2 regions of the Acidovorax sp. LjRoot129 genome follow, and region 1 is predicted to be linked to the other one. Evidence: riboswitches for the same ligand, from Rfam matches in the RefSeq annotation. Region 1 holds a riboswitch; the other holds the start of a gene.
What was found. Region 1 has a riboswitch for S-adenosylhomocysteine ahead of ahcY (adenosylhomocysteinase). Riboswitches for the same ligand answer to the same signal wherever they lie in the genome.

Region 1 (7,427 bases):
CGGGGGCATGCCCTGCACCGACTCGGGTCGGAAAAAGCGGTTGCCCTTGGTGTAGTCGGCCTCTTTACGCAGCAACGGGCGCACGAATTTCTGAAGAAGTGCGGGATCCATTTGACCATCGCCATCGATCTTGACCACGATGTCCATGCCATGGGCAATGGCGGCTTTATAGGCGGTGATGACGGCGCCGCCCACACCGCGGTTTTCAGGGTTGTAGAGCACCCGTACACGGGGGTCCCGGTTGCGTTCCTCGATGAACCTGCCGCTAGCGTCTGGACAGGCGTCATCTACGGCGTAAATAGCCTCGACCTCGGGGCCGATGGCCGCTATCACGTCCAGTACATGTTGGGTTACTTTGTAGCAAGGAATGGCGACCGCTATGCGCATGGGGTGCTTCAGTTAGTGGACGCCAGTGCTACTCCGGCCAGAATCAGCGCGCCCCCGGCCAGGGTGCGCCACCCGATAGGTTCGCCCAAGAGCAGCCAAGCCAACGTAGGAACAATTACGAAGGCAAGTCCCATGAACGGATACGCCAGATGCAGCGGCGCCTGACGCAATATCCAGATCCACGCCAGCGTGGTGATCCCATACAGCGCCAGCGCTGCGATGAGCCACCCGTTCTGCAGCAGCCCCAGAGGGGAAAGGCTTGCTGGCAGGCCTGCGGCAGCCTTCTTGAAGAGCAATTGGCCGATCGAGATGCAGAGGACGCAGAGCAGGGTGTAGAAGCTGAGAGCAGGGGTCATGCCTGGGAGGTCAGTGGGGCTGGCGGAAAGTTGGGGATTCTAGGTGAGCGTGCGGATTTTTCGAGTTGCGAGCCGGTAAGAGCGCTGAGCTGGGAAGCGCCACGACCCTCATAGGACTAAGGTGGTATATGGCCACACCTGCCAAAACCTGCGCTTCGGGATCACCCAATGGGTGGTATTGGCAGCATGCATCGCAATGCTGAGCATGAGATCGTCCGGAATGCGCTGTAGGTAACATAAACGTCACTCATCAATAGCTCTACATACCCTTCTCCTAACGATAGCAAAGGAATTTCTCGTATTGTTCTCGCACTCGTGATGCTAGTGCGGGTTGACCAAAGCTACACGTCACTGCTCGATGGCAAAAGCAGGTTGCAGAAAGTGGTAACCCTTGAAACTGTATGGGCGCGGGAGGCTATTCTCCTCTGACGGGCGATATCGGATGCTATTCAATTAAGCCAAAAATTACATACCCTTAGTGCCGCAGTCTTCGGAGACAAGTGGCCCTATGCAGTCCATCAACTTGTGCTTGCCGTCCACAGATTGCACCGCGCAAACAGCGTGACCATCTGTGCTATGTTCTTCCTGCATGTCTACGCTGAAAAGGCTGTTGTCTTCGGCGTCCGCTTGACTGTATTGCAGGCCTAAGAATGGTTCGCTGCACGTATTGTCTTGGCGTCAGGCTTGAACAATCACAGTGCTCAGGGATTGGTGCAGGACATCCTTAGCGAGATTGGATATAAAAATAAGGGTTGAATTTTTCTGGAGTCATATAATCTCTAGTTCCTCCGATAAATTAGTCGGTGAGCCCGCTCGGAGGATCGCAGGAACGATGGCAACAGGTAATATAAAAAAAGGCAGGAGGTAACGGTATTCTCCAGCAATAGAAAAAAACCCTATGGCCCCAATTTGGATTGCCATAGGAACCGCCATGAGAAGGAGTGCTCGATCACGCTGCCTCCAACCGGCTATGGTGGCCCACAACGTGAGTCCGACTCCAATGAGCGGCGTCCATAGTAGCCAGCGCCATTTCGCAGACCATTCGTATAACGAAAATAGGGCAGATTCTCCTTTCTTCCAATGCCATGCGCGAAAGATGGAATGCGAATCAATTTGCTCGAGTATGAATGGCGCGTAATGGTGCCCAGGAAGACCTCCCTGCGCCAGGGCGGCTACTAAAAATACATTTACTCGGCTGCCAACAAATTTTGGAATATTGCGCCAAAGATTATAAGTGAAAAACTGCTTAACGATAGCATCGCGGTCAGCCTCCGGCATGCTCATCACACGCGGGCCATCCGCGCGAAAAAGGAGTGGGTCCCAATAGTCGGGGTCGTAGTACTCTATGACCTTCTCATATATGCCATGGCTCTGTAAAAGCTGAATGGTTTCCGGGGCCACGCGCGGCGAGGGCGTCCAAATTTTCATGGGCCGAGGTTGTAAGAAATTGGCGGTTTCATAAATAGCCAACGGGAATAGCACGCCGTGAGTGGGGGTAGATTGTCGGCCCGTATCGGCCACTGCATTTAGCCCAATCCAGAGCAGAGTCACTGCGGCTAAGAGAATTCGCCCAAGGCCGCGTAGCCAACAGATGGCCAGAACGACAGGCAGCAGAAAAACAATGCCATTGGGGCGAGCAAAGGCTGCGAAAGGTAACGTCATGGTTATGAACGCCAGCCCGGCAAAGTCAACCCGATTGGCCCGTACAACACGCCAAATTTCGAAGAGTAACCCTGTAGCCGCCACAGCGTAAATACCGTCCGGATAAAGCGATCCGGCGAAGTACACCATCTGAGGAGCGGCACAGACCAGTAGCAATAGCACTACCGCAATTTTCGGAAGATCGTGTTGCCATTGCCAAGCCAAAAGCCGCGCGAAAACACAAGCGGTAAATGTCAGCTGGAATGCTATCGGCACCTCGACACGTCGAGTACTTTCGTACATGAGGCGTACAAATGCGAACCAGAAATCTGGCTTGCCTGAGTGATGTTTAGACGGGTTCTCGATCTCGCGCAGTATCGCTAGACTATCCTCGCCAAGAACGCCAGGCCAGAATGCTATGAACCAGCTGCCATACACCAGCACCAAGAGTCCCAGGAATACCGTAAATGGATGCCAGGGAAACCGGTCATTTGAAAGAGTTGGCGCCACAATGCTTTTCTGCGGCATAGAATAACTTTGTGATAAGAAAATGTAGTTAGCCACAGTGATGTCTGTGGCAACGCCACGGTGCGACGTATGGCAGTGCAGCACCTCGCGGCGTAACTGAAGAATGAATATTGCTGAGTGAATGGACTCGAACAGGTAGATCGATTTTCTTGCCTGCCATCCCTATGCAGGGTGCTTAAGGCTGGTGGTACTTCGCAGTCTCGTCGACTATCCTGGATAAATTCAATCAGTTAATCAGTGATTTGCTCTGCGGTCACAAAGTGACGTTGAACTGCGGAAACATTTTACGTGCCAAAGCAATGTCGAAATTGTTTCTTGGTTACAGAATATGTCCAGATTCAAGCGCCCTGCAATGCCAACCCCGCATGCTCCCGCAGCGGATGAAAATGAATCTTCGGAAACCGCTCTTGCGCCAGCCGAACGTCATACGGTGACGTGCAGAGATACGCCAGCGTGTCCGCCGCATCGTGCGCCAGGCGCAGCGGGTAAGCGTCGGTGAAGGCACGCAAATCGGCCGGGGTATCCGCAGTGATCCAGCGTGCCCCGGTGTACTGGCAGCCCTCCAGGCGCACATCGGCGTCGTACTCCGCTTTGAGCCGGTGCTGTACCACTTCGAATTGCAGCTGGCCCACGGCGCCGAGCAGCATGTTGCCGCCAGCGTCGGGCTTGAAGACCTGGATCGCGCCTTCTTCGCCCAGCTGGGCCAGGCCCTGCTGCAGCTGCTTGGTGCGCAGTGGGTTCTTGAGCACCACGGTCATGAACATCTCGGGCGCGAAGAAAGGCAGGCCGGTGAACTGCAAATTGGCGCCGTCGGTGATGGTGTCGCCCAGCTGCACGCCGCCATGGGTGGTAAAGCCGATGATGTCGCCCGCGTAGGCTTCTTCCACCGCCTCGCGGCGCTGCGACATGAAGGTGACTACCGAGGTGGGACGCAGCTCCTTGGCGGTGCGTTGCACCTTGAGCTTCATGCCGGGCATGTATTTGCCGGACGCCACGCGCACGAAGGCGATGCGGTCGCGGTGGTTGGCGTCCATGTTGGCCTGCACCTTGAACACCACGCCGGCAAAGCCTGCATCTTCGGGCTGGATGGTCTTGACGACCGGCTGCTTGTTCACTTCGAGGGTGCTCACGCGCGGGCCCGGCGGCGGCGACATGTCGACCACGGCGTCCAACACTTCCATCACACCGAAATTGTTCACCCCCGAGCCGAAGAACACGGGTGTGAGCTTGCCGGCCAGGAAGTCTTCATGGCTCCAGGCTGCCGAGGCGCCCACGGCCAGCTCCATGCTCTCCAGTGCATCGTCAAATGACTGGCCAAAGCGTTTGCGCAGCCGGTCGGCTTCCGCCAGCGGCACCACCTCAAAGTCTTTCGGGCCGCGGTCGCTGCCAGGGGTGAACACCGTCATGGTCTGCGTGCGCAGGTTGATGATGCCGCCAAAGCTCTTGCCCTGGCCCACGGGCCAGGTGATGGGGCAGCAGGGCATGCCCAGTTCGCGCTCCACTTCGTCGAGGATGTCCAGCGGGTCGCGCACTTCGCGGTCCATCTTGTTGACGAACGTGATGATGGGCGTATCGCGTTGGCGGCAGACCTCGATCAGTCGGCGGGTCTGCGCTTCCACACCGTTGGCCGCGTCGATCACCATCAACGCCGAGTCGACGGCGGTGAGCACGCGGTAGGTGTCTTCAGAGAAGTCTTTGTGGCCCGGGGTGTCGAGCAGGTTGATCACGCGCTCGCGGTACAGCATCTGCATGACCGACGAGGCCACCGAGATGCCGCGCTGCTTTTCGATTTCCATCCAGTCCGACGTGGCGTGGCGGCTGGCTTTGCGGCCCTTGACGGCGCCCGCGATTTGAATTGCGCCCGAGAACAGCAGCAGCTTTTCGGTCAGCGTCGTCTTGCCCGCGTCGGGGTGGGAAATGATGGCAAAGGTGCGGCGGCGCTGGGTTTCGGCAAGGAACGGTGCGGACATGCAGGCAGAGGCGGCGCACAGAAGCGCAGCGCGATAAATAGCTGGAATCCCGCGATTATCCCTGCGCCGTGTGCCAAGGGAGTGGGGGCCGTGACGGCGCCCCACTTGTGCCAGAAGTTACTTGGCGGGCGTCACCTCGACTTTGGGAACCTCAATGACCTTCTTTTCAGTGGTCACATTGACGTCGGGCGTCTTCACGTCGTACTTGGGCAGCGTGACGTCGCCCGACTGGGTCTTTTCCACTTCGTACTTGGGCACGGTCACGTTGCCTTCCTGGGTCTTCTTCACGTCGCAGGCTGTCAGCCCGGCAAAACTGGCCGCAACGATGGTCAGAGCAATGAGGTTTTTCATGGGTAAGCACTTTCTGCGTAAGGTTGAGGAGGCCGGCGCTTGCGATGGGGCCGGAGCACGCTTTGAATTACAGCGAGCAATGCGGCGGCTGCCTGTAGGAGCGCTGGCAACACACAAGTGCGAAATGGCCCCCTTTGGGTGGCGGCGGTGGTCCGGTTCGCGGGATGTCATAAAATGCCGGAATCCGAGGAGCGTTGCAGCGTCCCCAGCACTGGCGGGGCGTGAGGCTCGGAGTCATCTAGCAACGACGCTCAACCACTTCTCGTGTGGTGAGCCCCGGCAATCCCCCGATGAGTGGTTTTTTCAAACATGCTTTGGAGCAAACCATCATGAACGCACGCGTCAACGCCCCCGTCAACACCGACTGTGTCATCACCGACATCGGCCTGGCCCCCTGGGGCCGCAAGGAAATCGCAATTGCCGAGACCGAGATGCCCGGTCTCATGGCGATCCGCGAGGAATTCGCTGCCGCCCAGCCCCTGAAGGGCGCCCGCATCACCGGCTCGCTGCACATGACTATCCAGACGGCTGTGCTGATCGAGACCTTGAAGTCGCTGGGCGCTGATGTGCGCTGGGCTTCTTGCAACATCTTCTCCACGCAGGACCACGCTGCCGCCGCCATTGCTGCGGGCGGCACGCCGGTGTTTGCCGTCAAGGGCGAGTCGCTGGAAGAGTACTGGGACTACACCCACCGCATCTTCGACTTCGGTGCCAAGGGCACGCCGGGCGAAGGCCCCAACATGATTCTGGACGATGGCGGCGACGCCACGTTGCTGATGCATCTGGGCCAGCGCGCCGAGAAGGACGCGTCCCTGGTGGCCGGCAACGGTGCCAGCGAAGAAGAGCGCATCCTGTTCGCCTCCATCCGCAAGAAGCTGTCCGAAGACGCCACCTGGTACAGCCGCAAGTCGGCCGAGATCATCGGCGTGACCGAAGAGACCACGACCGGCGTGCACCGCCTGAACGAAATGTCCGCCAAGGGCACGCTGCTGTTCCGCGCGATCAACGTGAACGACTCGGTCACCAAGAGCAAGTTCGACAACCTGTATGGCTGCCGCGAATCCCTGGTGGACGGCATCAAGCGCGCCACCGATGTGATGATCGCCGGCAAGGTTGCTGTGGTGGCGGGCTATGGTGACGTGGGCAAGGGCTGCGCCCAGGCGCTCGCTGCCCTGCGCGCCCAGGTGTGGGTGACCGAGATCGATCCCATCAACGCCCTGCAGGCCGCGATGGAAGGCTTCAAGGTCGTGACGATGGAATACGCCGCCGACAAGGCCGACATCTTCGTGACCACGACCGGCAACAAGGACGTGATCCGCCACGAGCACATGGTGGCGATGAAGAACGAGGCCATCGTCTGCAACATCGGCCACTTCGACAATGAGATCGACGTCGCGTCGATCGAGAAGTACCAGTGGGAAGAAATCAAGCCCCAGGTGGACCACGTGATCTTCCCGGACGGCAAGCGCATCACGCTGCTGGCCAAGGGCCGCCTGGTGAACCTGGGCTGCGCCACGGGCCACCCGAGCTTCGTGATGAGCAGCTCGTTCGCCAACCAGACGATCGCGCAGATCGAGCTGTTCACCAAGCAGGGCGACTACGAAGCCGGCAAGGTGTACGTGCTGCCCAAGATCCTGGACGAAAAGGTTGCCCGCCTGCACCTGAAGAAGGTCGGCGCGCAGCTGACCGAGCTGACCGATACGCAGGCTGCGTACATCGGCGTACAAAAGCAAGGGCCCTACAAGCCCGACACCTACCGCTATTGATAGGGCGCGCGCGCGGCGGGTGGGGGTGCGGGTTCGGAGGGCGTTTCGACGGCCTCGGCACCGTCAGCCCGCCTGAGCGTGAATGCACAGTCGGCAGCGGGGCTTGAACCTGCTGTAGCTTGTTTGCTATAAAAATAATAGCTACCAACGCTTATCAATCAAGCGCTGGCGGCCTATTTGATTAAAAAAAAGGATGGGCGCGATGCGCGCAGATGTGTATTTGGTGGAGCGCGGCCATGCCGCGACCCGCTCGCAAGCCCAGCGGCTCATTGCAGCAGGCGTGCAATGGCGCCTGTCGCCCGGCATGCCCTGGCAGAAGGTGACCAAGAACGGCGACGACATTCCGGATATTGCCCAGGTCGAGCTGCTGGACGGCGCCGAGGCCAAGTACCTCTCGCGCGGTGGCCTCAAGCTGGAGGGCGCGCTCA
Region 2 (7,427 bases), 4.4 Mb from region 1:
TCCGTGCCCGCATTGGGGCGGAAGGATCGCCCGGCCGAGGCATAAATCGACGTGTTCGGGTTGACGAGGTAGGTCAGCCCGATGCGCGGCGTGGCGGCCGAGTGCTCCTGCACCTGGCGGCTGGCGGCCAGGCGGTTTTCGCTGTCCTGGTGGAAGCGGTCAAAACGCACGCCGGCCAGCAGCTTCCATTTTTCGGACAGGTCGATCTGGTCTTGCACAAACAGGCCCGTGGCGCGGGTCTTGTCCACCAGGTCAAAGCCCGGCGTGAGGTTGCCCACGGGCTGGTTGTAGACCGGGTTGTAGATGTCGATGGCAAACGGCTGGGTGGCCAGGCTGGAGTAGCGGATGTCTTGCGCGGCGGTCAGGCGCGAGGTCTCCACGCCGGCCAGCACGGTGTGGCTGAAGCCGCCCGCTTGCAGCTTGCCTTCGACCTCGCCCTGCAGCGATGCATCGCGCGCTGGCAGGCTGCGCCAGCTGTCGCGGCGCGTTAGGGTGCGGCCGTCGGCAGCCAGCGCGCCCGTGAGGTCGATGGCCGGGCCAACCAGGTCCGTTTCGCGGTACGACGCGCCCAAGCGCGTGCGCCAGCCCCGGCCCAGGTCGTGGTCCAGCGTCACCTGGTGCGTGTCGCCGTTGACATGCAGGTTCTCGCGGCTGGGGTCGCCCAGGTAGCGGTCGGACGGCAGCGCGCCCACGTTGCCGCGCACCTGCACGATGCCCCGGTCCAGCGGCGTGCGGATGCGGATGAACTCCGCCTCGTAGTTCAGCACCGTGTTGGCGCCCAGGTTCCAGGTGAGGGACGGGGCCACCACCAGCTTGCGGTTGTCCACCAGGGCGGTGCGGCTGGCGCCTTCTTCGGCTGCCACGTTCAGGCGGTAGGCCACGTTGGCGCCCAGCGGCCCGGTGGTGTCGAGCGTGGCACGGCGATAGCCCTGGCCGCCCACCTGCACGCCCGCCTTGTGGGCCGCGGCGAATTGCGGCTTTTTGGTGACGATGTTGAGCGTGCCGCCGGGTTCGCTGCTGCCGTACAGCGCGGCCGCCGGGCCTTTCAAAAATTCAATGCGCTCAACCGAAGCAATGTCGCGCTGCGGGCCATAACCGCGGTTGGATGCAAAGCCGTTGAGCAGCTGGCCGCCGTCGGTGTTGCTGAAGCCGCGGATCGCGTAGTTGTCCCACGTGCCGCCAAAGTCGTTCAGGCGGGTGATGCCGCTGACGTAGTCCACGGTGTCGGCCAGGCGCGTGGCGCCCAGGTCTTCCATCAACTGTTGCGGCACCACGCGCACAGCTTGCGGGGTTTCGATCAGCGGCGTGTCAGTGCGCGTCGCGGCCGTGTTGCGCTGTGCGCCTTGGTAGCCCTGGGTGGCGGATGTGTCGCGCACCTGCACTTCCGACAGCGCGGCGGGGCTGGTGGCGGCAGGGTCCGCCGCTGGGGCCGTCTGGGCCATCGAGGCTGCGGCGGTGGAGAGCGCGCACAGCGCAAGGGCGGCGCGCGCGATGGCCGTGGTCTGGGCGGGCCGGTGAATCAGGGGATGCATGGTGACGAAGAGGAAATGCGAAAAGTGGTGGGGGCCATGGCGGCGCGGGCGGGTGTCCGGGGAGGTCGGCCCAACGCCGGGGCGGATCGGCCGGCGCGCCGAGAAGGTGAAAGCGCGGTGAAAAGGCGGGCTTGGCGATGAAACACGGCGGAGGGCCGTCATCATAACTTTAAATACAACTAATTCGCATTCGCTTTCATCGCCGTCCATCCACTTCGCCGGGATCGCGGGTCTGCTGCTACGTCCAATGCAGGCCAGGGCGATGCCGGAAGGGCTCAGCGCTGCGTCGTTGTGGCGGCCGCAGCGGCAGACGCCGTTTTCATCAGCGCCACAAACCGCGCAGCGCCCAGGCCCTGCGGGCGCTCCTTGGACCACACCACGTCCACCCACAGCGCCGCCCCGTTGCTCAGGTTCTCAAACGGCATCTTCACCAGCGTGCCCGCGGCAATGCGCGGCTGCACCAGCGCCTGCGGTTGCCAGCCCCAGCCGAGGCCGGCCTCGATCAAGCCCAGCGCGGCCAGGTGGTTGTCGGTGCGCCAGTGGTGGCGGGCAAACACAAACCGCGGGTCGGTCTGCGCCAGGTCGCGGCTGGCCACCACGATCTGGCGGGTGGTGGTCAGGTGCTCCTCGCGCAGCAGGGCGCTCTCAGGCGGCTCGCCCCGCGCCTGTGCCGCAGCGCGCGCGCCGGCCAGCACCGGGTGGTCGGGCGCCATCACGGCCACCAGGGTCTCGGTGCCCACTTCCTGGAAGCCCTCGCGCCCGTCGATGCTGGGGCGCTCGAACACCAGCGCCAGCTGGGCGCGCCCGCTGTGCAGCAGCGCGAGCGCATCCACCTGCGGAGCGGCCAGCACCTCCACCTGCAGCAACGGATATTCCAGCGCCAGGGCCGCCAGCGGCCCCGTCCAGCGCGCTGCCAGCAGCTCGGGTGCGATGGCCAGGGTGATGCGCTCTTCCAGCCCCTGGGTCAGCGCCAGCGCCTGGGCGTTGAGCTGCTGCAACTGCCCTGCAAGCAGCCGCGCCTGCGGCTCCAGCGCCCGCGCCGCAGCGGTAGGGCGCGGCTCGCGGCCAGCGCGGTCAAACAGCAGCACGTCGAGCTCGGCCTCCAGGTGGGCAATGGTCATGCTGACGGCCGACGGCACCCGCGACAGCGACCGGGCCGCGGCCGAGAAGGAACCCTGGTCCAGCACGGCCAGAAAGACCTGCACGCTGTCGGAATTGAAGGCCATGGTGTGCTGCAACCTATCAATAAATCTGAAAGAAGCTGACTTTATATGTCAGACGGCGGCACATACAGTGCCTGCATGGACAAGCAACCCACCCTGTTTCGGCTTCATGGCATCCGGCGCCGCCTGATCTACGTGACCCTGTACGAGCTCATCGCCATCGCGGCGGCTACGGCGGGATTGGCGCTGCTCACGGGCCAGGGCGCGGGCCATTCCAGCGTGGTGGCCGTGGCCGCCTCGGCGATCGCGGTGGTGTGGAACATCGCCTTCAACTGGGCCTTCGAGCGCTGGGAGGCGCGCCAGGCGGTGCGCGGGCGCAGCATCGCGCGCCGCATCGCGCACGCCATCGGGTTTGAGGGTGGCCTGGTCTTCACCCTGGTGCCGCTGTTCGCCTGGTGGTTTGACATCAGCCTGTGGCACGCGTTTGTGATGGACCTGGGGCTGATCGTGTTCTTCCTTTGCTACACCTTTGTCTTCAACTGGGTGTTCGACCACCTGTTCGGGTTGCCGGCCTCGGCCATGGCGCCCGCCTGAAGCTGCGGGCCATCGGCGAACCACCGTCAAACATTGTCACGACGGGCCTTGGCCGCTGCGCAAGCCTTGCGCAGCGGCAGGGCCGGCCCATAATCCGCGCCCATGCATGGGCGTTCCTCTTCCTCCACTTCTTCGACTCGGGCGGTGGCTTGGTCGCTGTGTGGTGCCTTGCTGGCCGGTTGCGCCGGCAATGCGCCCACGCCGCGCGGGGAGGTCAAGGGCGCTTCGGCATCGCCGGTGGAGATGGCCCAGTCCGACGCCAACCGCATGGCCACGCTGGCCATGCAAGAGAACCTTGAGGGCCTGTTCCGCCTCATGGACAAGCTCTACCGGCGCAACCCTGCCGAATGGCGCAAGACCAGCGCCGTCAGCCGTGAACACGCCATCGACCAGGTGCGTGCGGCCATCGTGCAGCGCCAGCCCTGGGCCCCGCTGCAAGGCCGCCGCGACATCGCCGCGATGGGCCTGGCGCTGGCGCCCGAGTTCGTGGGCGACCGCGTGGCCGCCTTCATCCATGCCACGGCCGACATGGTCATCACCGCCCATGGCGGCAAGACTGAGTTCTTCTTGCTCGACGGCATCGACGCCCAGCACGTCTACAACGCAGCGCGCAACGTGGAAAGCGCCGTCTGGCTGCTGGCCCAGCGCCGCAATGCCCAGGGCCAGCCCCTGCTGTGGGCCGACGAGATCGGCCCCCACGGCCGCAACCTGAGCTTTGAGCGCGAGTTCGGCAAGATCATCGCGCGGCTCGACCTGCTGGCCGTCTTCACGACCGAAAAGTACCGGCGCGCGGCGATCAGCTACGTGCAGGGGATCGTGGGCGGGACCTTCCTGCAGTTCCTGCCGGTGCGCTGACGGGCCTCAGAGCGCGGCCCGGTAAAATCCGCGGTTGCCCAAGGAGCGTTGCAGCGGCCCCTCACCCCGACGGGGCCGTCAGGCTTGGGCACACAAGAAGAGCCGTTCGATCGCTTGAACAGGCTCCCAGCCCCACCGCAACGACGCTCACCTGTATCCATTGCTGTTCCTGCGCAGGTGAGCCTATGTCCGATCTGTCCGTCGTCCCCCCCATGAAGTTGTCCGGCCTGGAGCCTGTCTCCATTGGCGAGGGCACGCTGTTCGTCAACATCGGCGAGCGCACCAACGTCACCGGCTCCAAGGCATTCGCGCGCATGATCCTCAACGGCCAGTACGAAGAGGCCCTGGCCGTGGCGCGCCAGCAGGTGGAGAACGGCGCGCAGGTCATCGACATCAACATGGACGAGGCCATGCTCGACAGCAAGGCGGCCATGGTGCGTTTTCTGCAGCTGATCGCGTCCGAGCCCGACATCGCGCGCGTGCCGATCATGGTGGACAGCTCCAAGTGGGAGGTGATCGAGGCCGGGCTGCGCTGCATCCAGGGCAAGGGCATCGTCAACTCGATCAGCATGAAGGAGGGCGTGGACGCCTTCAAGCACCAGGCCAAGCTGGTCAAGCGCTACGGGGCCGCAGCAGTGGTCATGGCCTTTGACGAGCAGGGCCAGGCCGACACCTACGCTCGCAAGATCGAAATCTGCGAGCGTGCCTACCGCATCCTGGTCGACGAAGTGGGCTTCCCGCCCGAAGACATCATCTTTGACCCCAACATCTTTGCCGTGGCTACCGGCATTGAAGAGCACAACAACTACGCCGTTGATTTCATCGAGGCCGTGCGCTGGATCAAGCAGAACCTGCCGGGCGCCAAGGTGTCGGGCGGGGTCAGCAACGTGTCGTTCAGCTTCCGCGGCAACGACCCGGTGCGCGAGGCCATCCACACCGTGTTCCTGTACCACGCCATTCAAGCTGGCATGGACATGGGCATTGTCAACGCGGGCATGGTGGGCGTGTACGACGACCTGGAGCCCGTGCTGCGGGAGCGCGTGGAAGACGTGGTGCTCAACCGCCGCCCCGACGCCGGCGAGCGCCTGGTCGAGATCGCCGAAACCGCCAAGAGCGGCGCCAAGGACGAGAGCAAGCGGCTCGAATGGCGCGGCACGCCCGAAAACCCCAAGACGGTGGGCGAGCGCCTGTCGCACGCGCTGGTGCACGGCATCACCGATTTCATCGTCGAAGACACCGAAGAGGCCTACCGCGAGATCCTGGCCAAGGGCGGGCGCCCACTGCACGTGATCGAAGGCCCGCTGATGGACGGCATGAACGTCGTGGGCGATTTGTTCGGTGCCGGCAAGATGTTCCTGCCCCAGGTGGTCAAAAGCGCGCGCGTGATGAAGTCCGCCGTGGCGCATTTGATTCCGTACATCGAGGAAGAAAAGCGCCTGGACGAGCTGGCCGGGCGCGACGTGCGCAGCAAGGGCAAGATCATCATCGCCACCGTCAAGGGCGACGTGCACGACATCGGCAAGAACATCGTCACCGTGGTCTTGCAGTGCAACAACTTCGAGGTGGTGAACATGGGCGTGATGGTGCCCTGCCACGAAATTTTGGCGCGCGCCAAGGTCGAGGGTGCGGACATCGTCGGCCTGTCGGGCCTCATCACCCCCAGCCTAGAAGAGATGCAGTACGTGGCTGGCGAGATGCAGAAGGACGACCACTTTCGCATCAAGAAGATCCCGCTGCTCATCGGCGGCGCCACCTGCTCGCGCGTGCACACCGCCGTCAAGATTGCGCCGCATTACGAAGGCCCTGTGGTCTATGTGCCCGACGCCTCGCGCAGCGTGAGCGTGGCCCAGAGCCTGCTGGGCGATGGCGTGGACAGCTACGTGCAAGAGCTCAACGCCGACTACGACAAGGTGCGCACGCAGCACGCCAACAAGAAGCAGACACCGCTGTGGTCGCTGGCCAAGATCCGCGCCAATAAGACGCCGGTGGACTGGGCTGCGTTCCAGCCCACCGTGCCGCGCGCGCTGGGCCGCCGCGTGTTCAAGAACTTTGACCTGGCCGAGCTGGCCAAGTACATCGACTGGGGGCCGTTCTTCCAGACCTGGGACCTGGCCGGCCCGTACCCCGCGATCCTGACCGACGCGGTGGTGGGCGTGGAAGCCACGCGCGTGTTTGCCGATGCGCAGGCCATGCTCAAGAAAATCATCGAAGGCCGGTGGCTCACCGCCAGCGGCGTGATGGGCCTGTATCCCGCCAACAGCGTGAACGACGACGACATCGAGTTCTATACCGACGAATCGCGCACCCAGGTGCTGATGACCTGGTATGGCCTGCGCCAGCAGACCGAAAAACACGTCATCGACGGCGTGACGCGCCCCAGCCGCTGCCTGGCTGATTTCATCGCACCCAAGAGCAGCGGCATTGCCGACTACGCTGGTCTGTTCGCGGTGACGGCGGGCCTGGGGATCGAGAAGAAGGAAAAGGCGTTTATCGACGCACTCGACGACTACTCGGCCATCATGTTCAAGAGCCTGGCCGACCGCCTGGCCGAAGCCTTTGCCGAAGCCCTGCACCACCGCGTGCGCACCGATCTGTGGGGCTACGCCGCCAGCGAGCAGCTCAGCAACGACGACATGATTGCCGAGAAGTACCGCGGCATCCGCCCCGCCCCCGGCTACCCGGCCTGCCCGGACCACAGCGCCAAGTCCGAACTGTTCCGCGTGCTGCAGTGCGACGAGGTGGACATGACCCTCACGGAAAGCCTGGCCATGATGCCGGCGGCCAGCGTGAGCGGCTTCTACATCGGCCACCCCGATGCCGTGTACTTCAACGTCGGCAAGATCGGCGAAGACCAGCTGCACGACATGGCCACGCGCCGTGGCATGGACGAAGCTGTTCTGGCGCGGCTGCTGGCGCCGAATCTGTGAGTTGCTACTAAATTAATAGCTCTAAGCGCTTATGGAACAAGCGCTGGCGGCCATTTTGAGGCCTGAAGCTGGCCCTAAGCCTCGAACCGCAGGGCCTGCAGCACCAGCGAGAACGCCGGCGAGGGCTGGCGCCGGCTGGGGTAGTACAGGTGGTAGCCGGCAAACGGCGGGCACCAGTCCTCCAGCACGCGCACCAGGCGGCCGTCTTCGATGTGGGTGCCCAGTTCGTTGTCGGGCAGCAGCGTGATGCCCAGGCCCGCCAGCGCGGCGTCGACCTGCGGCGGCGCGGTGTTGAAGATCAAGGGCCCATCGACCCGCACGTTGACCTGCTTGCCCTTGCGCGAAAAGTCCCACAC

Region 2: another riboswitch for S-adenosylhomocysteine. It lies ahead of metH (methionine synthase); the one in region 1 lies ahead of ahcY (adenosylhomocysteinase).

The regions. Positions count from the first base shown of each region.
Region 1 covers NZ_CAXUSE020000001.1:4,600,894-4,608,320, reverse strand. Annotated here, with positions in the region: gene ACSQ3Q_RS21015 (glycosyltransferase family 2 protein) at 1-387, opposite strand, end outside; gene ACSQ3Q_RS21010 (EamA family transporter) at 396-743, opposite strand; gene ACSQ3Q_RS21005 (hypothetical protein) at 1,512-2,948, opposite strand; gene ACSQ3Q_RS21000 (peptide chain release factor 3) at 3,251-4,882, opposite strand; gene ACSQ3Q_RS20995 (hypothetical protein) at 5,000-5,233, opposite strand; S-adenosyl-L-homocysteine riboswitch at 5,414-5,493, shown strand; gene ahcY (adenosylhomocysteinase) at 5,563-6,999, shown strand; gene ACSQ3Q_RS20985 (TlyA family RNA methyltransferase) at 7,202-7,427, shown strand, end outside.
Region 2 covers NZ_CAXUSE020000001.1:231,560-238,986, forward strand. Annotated here, with positions in the region: gene ACSQ3Q_RS01110 (TonB-dependent siderophore receptor) at 1-1,532, opposite strand, end outside; gene ACSQ3Q_RS01115 (LysR family transcriptional regulator) at 1,808-2,758, opposite strand; gene ACSQ3Q_RS01120 (PACE efflux transporter) at 2,834-3,289, shown strand; gene ACSQ3Q_RS01125 (hypothetical protein) at 3,392-4,144, shown strand; S-adenosyl-L-homocysteine riboswitch at 4,179-4,300, shown strand; gene metH (methionine synthase) at 4,330-7,071, shown strand; gene ACSQ3Q_RS01135 (LysR family transcriptional regulator) at 7,146-7,427, opposite strand, start outside.